Linked DNA regions of Actinoplanes teichomyceticus ATCC 31121. The protein of the gene in region 2 interacts with the protein of the main gene of each other region in a pairwise test. Links are inferred from orthologs where the notes say so. Each region holds a gene or a part of one and is shown on either strand. Other genes may lie near its edges. The genes, in order: ung and ndk.

Region 1 (3,311 bases), 640 kb from region 2 along the record:
GCAGGGTGTGCCCGCGCACGACGCCGACTCCGGTCTCGTCGCAGGAGGTCTCGATCCCGAGGACCAGGGGCTCGTCACGCATCTCGCATCATCACCAGGGCGTCGGTGTTGCTGGGCTGGTAGTAGCCGCGGCGGATGCCGACCGGCTCGAAATCGTAGGTGGCGTACAGCTTCTGCGCCGGATGGTTGTCGACCGCCACCTCCAGCAGGGTCCGGCCGACCCCGCGGCGCGCCGCCTCGCCGAGCAGGTCCTCCAACAGGGCGCGGCCGATGCCGAGCCGCTGGGCGTCCCGGCGGACCGCGATGTTCTGCACCCAGGACTCGTCGTCGTCCACGACGGACAGGCCGGCGTAACCGGCGACCGCGCCGTCCACCGTCGCGACCACGTAGTGGTGGCGCTGGGCGAGCTCGTTCCAGAACATCGCGGCGGACCACCGCTCGGCGCCGAAGAGATCAGCCTCGATCGGCAGCACCTCGTCGATGTGCCACCAGCGGAAACGTTCGATCCGCATCAGGTCAGCACCGGCTTGCGACCGGCCGGCTCGACCGCGTCCGGACGGCGCAGGTAGAGCGGGGTGAGGATCTCGCCGGGCGCGGACGAGCGGACCCGCTCGGCGGCGATCGCGACCAGGGCCGCCCCGGGCGGGTGCAGCAGATGCTCCTCGACCGGCAGGCCGAAGACGTCGCCGTACTTCAGCGCGCCCTCGCCGGCGGCCCGGTCCAGGCCGCCGACCGGCACGTCGGCCGGCTTGGCGACGTCGGGCCCGGACACCCGCTCGCCGTCGGCGTAGGTGGCGTAGTAGACCTCGCGCCGGCGCGCGTCCGTGGCGACCAGCACCCGGCCCGGACCGGCCGCGCGGCCCAGCGCGTCCAGCGAGCACACGCCGTACGTCGGGATGCCGAGCGCCTGACCCATGCTCGCCGCGGTGGCCAGCCCCACCCGCAGACCGGTGAACGGCCCCGGGCCCAGGCCGGCCACGATCGCGGCCAGGTCACCCGGCCGGCGCCCGGCGACCTGCAGCACCGTCGCGATCTCCGGCGCCAGCTTCTCGCCGTGCGCGCGCGGATCGACGGTACGACTTTCCGCCACCCCGAACAGGCCGTCCGTGGTGACCTCGACGAGCGCCGCCGTCGAAGCGGGCGTGGCGGTGTCCAGAGCGAGTACGAGCACGTCTGAAACCCTAGACGGTGGCCCGGGGATCCCAGTCCACCACCGGGCGCCCGGCGTCGGCCAGCGCCTTGTTCGCGGCGCTGAACGGGCGGCTGCCGAGGAACCCGGCCCGGTTGAGCGGGCTCGGGTGCCCCGCCTCCAGCACCGCGTGCACCGGGTTGGTGATCAGCTCGGCCTTCTTCCTCGCGTAGCCGCCCCAGAGCAGGAAGACGATCCGGTCGTCGCGCGCGTTCAGCGCCCGGATCGTCGCGTCGGTGAACGCTTCCCAGCCCTTGCCGGCGTGCGAGGCGGCCTTGCCGGCCCGCACCGTCAGCACCGCGTTGAGCAGCAGCACGCCCTGCCGGGCCCAGCCGGTGAGGTCGCCACCGGTCGGCGGGGCGACCCCGACGTCCTCGGCGAGCTCCTTGAACACGTTGCGCAGCGACGGCGGCACCCGGATCCCGTCGCGCACGCTGAAGCTCAGCCCGTGCGCCTGCCCCGGGCCGTGGTAGGGGTCCTGGCCCAGGATCAGCACCCGGGTCTGCTCCGGCAGGCACAGCCGGTACGCCGCGAACAGGTCCTCCACCGGCGGGTAGACGGTCTGCGCGGCGTACTCCGCCGCGACGAACTCACCCAGCGCGGCGGTCGCCGGGCCATCGAGGAAGGGGGCCAGCTCGGCGCGCCACTGCGCGGGAAGCCGCTCGATCAGGTTCACATCTTCTCCAGTCGAAGTGCCCAGTCGCCGCCGTGCGGCACCAATTCGATCACTCGGGTGTCGTCGTCCAGCCGCTCGATGCGGACCAGGAGGTACTCGTCGTTCAGCTGCTCGACCAGGCCGGCGCCCCACTCCACCACGGTGACCGCCTCGTCGGCGGAGGCGTCCAGGTCCAGGTCGTCGATCTCGGCGCGCGGGTCCGGCCGGTCGCCCAGCCGGTACGCGTCCGCGTGCACCAGCGGCACCGGGCCACGATGCAGCCGGGCGATCACGAACGTCGGCGAGGTGATCGGCCCCTGCACGCCCAGCCCCGCGCCGATGCCCTGCACCAGCGCGGTCTTGCCGGCCCCCAACGGCCCGGTCAGCAGCACCAGGTCGCCCGGGCGCAGCACCGCGGCCAGCCGGCGGCCGAACGCGTGGGTCTGTTCGACGGTGGTCAGCTTCACGAGATCTTCTCCAGGAACGGGATCAGGGCCGCGTTCACCTCGTCGGCCTTCTCCAGCATCACAACGTGCCCGCTGTTCTCGACCTTCAGCAGCTCGGCCTCGGGCAGCTGCTCGATGATCTGCTCGGAGTGAGTGACCGGGGTGAGGTAGTCCCGGGTGCCGACGACCACCAGCACCGGGACGCCGCGCAGCGCGGACAGCGCCGGCAGCCGGCTGTGCCGGTAGAGCGTGTTCAGATATTTGGTGAGCGTCTCCACCGAGGTGCGGGAGTTCATGCTCTCCACGAAGGTGACCAGCGTGGGGCTGGGCCGGGCCTCGCCGAAGCCGTACCGCCGGGTGAGCAGCCAGGCCAGGTCGGAGGAGGCCACCCGGGCCCGGTCGATGGTGCCGCCGCCCAGCCGGGCCGCCTTGTCCCAGAGCGGGAAGAACGGCGCGCTGGCCCGGGCCACCACGTTCGTCACACCCAGCGTGGCCTTGTCGAACAGGCCGGCCGAGGTGGACATCAGCACCACGCCGACCACCCGGTTGCCGAACCACTCCGGGTACTGCTCGGCGAACGCCATGATGGTCATGCCGCCCATCGAGTGCCCGACCAGGATGATGCGCCCGTCCGGAACGGTCGCGTCGAGCACCGCGGCCAGCGACCGGCCCAGGGCGGCGATGTCGTACGTCCCGGAGTGCAGCTTGCTGGAGCGGCCGTGCCCGGGCTGGTCGTAGAAGACCAGCCGGTGCTCGCCGCGCTCGGCGAGCACCTTGCGCTGGAAGTAGAAGGTGCCCATGTCCAGGGCGAAGCCGTGCACGAAGACGATCGTCGGCTTCCCCTCGTCCGCGCCCGCGCGCTCCTCCCCGGCCACGCCCGCGCGCCCCTCCCCGGCCACGCCCGCGCGCCCCTCCCCGGCCACGCCCGCGCGCCCCTCCCCGGCCACGCCGGGCCGCCCTGCCGCGGGCGCGCCCGGCTGCCCGGGCAGCACGATCTCCACGTGCAGCTCCGTGCCGTCCG
Region 2 (3,133 bases):
GCAGGCTGCCGGGAGCCGGGGTACCGGCCGCGCCGGCCTGGTCGGCGGTGTCGGCGGCCGGGTAGCCGGCGCTCCGGGAGGCCGTGACGTCGTCGGCCACGTCAGCCGGTCCGGACGCCACGTCACCCGGTCCGGACGCCACATCAGTTGCTCCGGACGCCGCGTCAGCCGGTCCGGACGTCGCGCCGGTGCGGCCGGACGGTGCGTTGGCGGCCGCGGGAGCGGGGGAGCCGGGCGCCGGGGCCCGCCCCGGACCGGGCGGCACCGGGTCGGGGCCGATGGGGTCGAAGCCGATCGGATCGGTGGCGGCCGTGTCGAAACCGCCCGGCCGCGGGCCGCTGCCCGCTCGCCGGGGCAGCGGGGTGACCTGCTCGTCGCTGCCGACGAGCTGACCCTCGATGATGGTCCCGTTCGGCGTCTCGCGGACGCCTACCGGTGCCGGGACGCGGCTGTCCAGGTACGCCGAGGTCGTCTCGTAGTCGTTCGCCCGGCCCTCCCAGGGCCCGGGCGCGACCGCGCCGAGGACGTCGTCGTCCGCCTCCTCGTCGGGGTCCGGGCCCAGGTCCGGCAGCATCGACTGGGGCGCGGCGCCGGAGTCGTCGCGGAGCGGGGCGTCCTTCCAGTTGACCCGGACCCGGCGGGTGTCGTCGACGTCGACGGTGATCGGGACCGTCGCGCCGATCGCCGGCCATTTCGCGAGCGGCACCCGGCCTTCGCGGATCAGCCGGTCGAAGGTGCCCAGACCGGGCGCCACCACGATGGCCTGGATCTCGGCGCGGCCGTACGCTCCGGCCGCCGGCGGCGCGGTGATGTCCACGACCTCCGCGCTGCCGGCCACGGTGGCACGTCCGCCGCGGCGCACGTTGCTGACCATGGCGAGCGCGACGGCTATCGCCACCACGACAAGGCCGAAGATCGCCACAGGCCAGCTCGACAGGCCGAGCCCGTAAACGATCACAAAGACGCCGAGCGTGCCCATGACCGCCGCCACCAACTTGCGTGCCGGAGCGATGGGCCGTCCGGTCTGGTTCGCCACTGTGGACCTCCCGGTTGTTCCCGTCAGGTTATGGCCCGCCGGTCGCTTGGCGGAAGTACGGCAGTCCGGGCATCGCTGCTCGCCGTGTCGCCAGGTACCGATAGGCTGAACCTCAGGCGTCTCGGCCTGTCGTCTTCCCTAAGGAGCTACGTGTCCAGCAACACCGAGCGGTCGCTCGTGCTCGTCAAGCCTGATGCGGTCCGCCGCGGTCTGCTCGGTGAGATTCTGTCGCGTTTCGAGCGTAAGGGCCTGGTCATCGAGGCGCTGGAGTTGCGCACGATGGATGCCGAGCTGGCCGACCGGCACTACGCCGAGCACGTCGACAAGGCGTTCTACCCGCCGTTGAAGGCGTTCATGACCAGCGGCCCGCTCGCCGCCGTGGTGCTCTCCGGCGACCAGGTGATCGACGTGGTCCGCGCCATGATCGGCGCGACCGACGGGCGCAAGGCGGCCGCCGGCACGATCCGGGGCGACCTGGCGCTCTCCAACCGGGAGAACCTGGTGCACGCGTCCGACTCGCCGGACAGCGCCAAGCGCGAGCTGGCGCTCTGGTTCCCGAACCTCTGACGGCTCGCCGCCGGGGCATCCGCGGCCCGGCTCGCCCCGCGACGCGCGGCGGCGGGCCGGGCCGCAGCCGTGATGGGTGCGGCTGTCCGGCGCTGATCACGGCGTGAAGTTCAGGGGACGGCCACCTGCGGGCCACGTCGGATCGATAGGCATCTGGTCATGGCATCGATGTCACGACGGAATCTGTTGCGCGCCGGAGTGGCCGGCGGCGTCGCCGGGACCCTGTTCGAGGCGCCCGCGTTCGCCTCGGCCGACAGCCGGCCGGTGATCACCCACGGGGTGCAGAGCGGCGACGCCACCGCCGACTCGGCGGTGGTCTGGGCCCGGGCGGACCGGCCCGGACGGCTCTGGGTGCAGGCCAGCCGGCGCCCCGACTTCCGCGGCTCCCGGGTGGTACGCGGCCCGCTGGTCACCCCGGAGACCGGCCTCACCGGCAAGGTGCGCCTGCGCGGCCTGCCCGCCGGGGAGCGGATCCACTACCGGGCGCGGGTGGAGAGCCTGGACCGGCCCGGACGGTTCAGCCTGCCGGTGGACGGCACCCTGCGGACCGCGCCGACCCGCCGCGCCGACATCCGGTTCGTCTGGACCGGGGACGTGGCCGGCCAGGGCTGGGGCATCGACCCGGAGCACGGCGGGATGCGGCTGTTCGAGTCGGCGCGGCTGCGGCGGCCGGACTTCTTCCTGCACAGCGGGGACACCGTGTACGCCGACGGCCCGCTGGCCGAGACGGTCACGCTGCCGGACGGGCGGATCTGGCGCAACCTGCTCACCGACGCCAAGCTGAAGGTGGCCGAGACGCTGGACGAGTACCGCGGGCAGTACGCGTACAACCTGCTCGACGACGCGTACCGGCGGTTCGTCGCGTCGGTGCCGCAGATCAACCAGTGGGACGACCACGAGGTCACGAACAACTGGTACCCGGGGGAGATCCTGGACGACGCGCGGTACACCGAGAAGCGGGTGGACGTGCTGGCGGCCCGGGCGCATCAGGCGTACCACGAGTGGGTGCCGACGCCGCAGCGCACCGGGCCGGTGTACCGGAAGATCCCGTACGGGCCGCTGCTCGACGTCTTCGTGCTGGACATGCGCACGGTCAAGGATCCCAACGACGGCAACACCTACGCCGACCGCACGCGCGGGCTGCTCGGGCGCGAGCAGCGGCAGTGGCTGATCGACGGGCTGCGCCGCAGCCGGGCGACCTGGAAGGTGATCGCCAACGACCTGCCGCTGGGCCTGGTCGTGCCGGACGGGGCGGTCGCGCAGGAGGGGGTCGCGCAGGGCGACGCGGGCCGGCCGGCGGGCCGCGAGATCGAGTTCGCCGAGGTGCTGCGGGCGGCGCACCGGCACGGGGTGACCGGGATCGTCTTCCTGACCGCGGACGTGCACTACACCGCCGCGCACCACTACGACCCGGCGCGGGCGGCGGTGGCGGACTTCACCCCGTTCTGGGAGTTCGTGTCCGGCCCCGCGCACGCGGGCGCGTTCGGCCCGAACGCGCTGGACGGCACGTTCGGGCCGGAGGCGGTCTTC

Evidence for each region.
Region 1: the proteins of ndk (region 2) and ung interact in binary tests that used the Escherichia coli proteins (3 or more experiments, as listed by UniProt). The link is inferred for Actinoplanes teichomyceticus ATCC 31121 from one-to-one orthologs.

Annotation. Positions count from the first base shown.
Region 1 is NZ_CP023865.1:699,153-702,463, reverse strand. Bases 24-3,023 are described here. They hold ung (uracil-DNA glycosylase), read right to left. Parts: upstream 1,866-3,023; coding sequence 1,182-1,865; downstream 24-1,181. Other genes in these bases: tsaE (tRNA (adenosine(37)-N6)-threonylcarbamoyltransferase complex ATPase subunit type 1 TsaE), read right to left, coding at 1,862-2,311; tsaB (tRNA (adenosine(37)-N6)-threonylcarbamoyltransferase complex dimerization subunit type 1 TsaB), read right to left, coding at 512-1,171; rimI (ribosomal protein S18-alanine N-acetyltransferase), read right to left, coding at 75-512; tsaD (tRNA (adenosine(37)-N6)-threonylcarbamoyltransferase complex transferase subunit TsaD), read right to left, coding at 24-82. In the rest of the region: more of tsaD, read right to left, coding at 1-23. UniProt on the Escherichia coli protein: Excises uracil residues from the DNA which can arise as a result of misincorporation of dUMP residues by DNA polymerase or due to deamination of cytosine.
Region 2 is NZ_CP023865.1:1,338,281-1,341,413, forward strand. The notes cover bases 73-2,894. They hold ndk (nucleoside-diphosphate kinase), read left to right. Parts: upstream 73-1,186; coding sequence 1,187-1,603; downstream 1,604-2,894. Other genes in these bases: ACTEI_RS38895 (VOC family protein), read right to left, coding at 73-1,036; ACTEI_RS06115 (alkaline phosphatase D family protein), read left to right, coding at 1,763-2,894. In the rest of the region: more of ACTEI_RS38895, read right to left, coding at 1-72; more of ACTEI_RS06115, read left to right, coding at 2,895-3,133. UniProt on the Escherichia coli protein: Major role in the synthesis of nucleoside triphosphates other than ATP. The ATP gamma phosphate is transferred to the NDP beta phosphate via a ping-pong mechanism, using a phosphorylated active-site intermediate.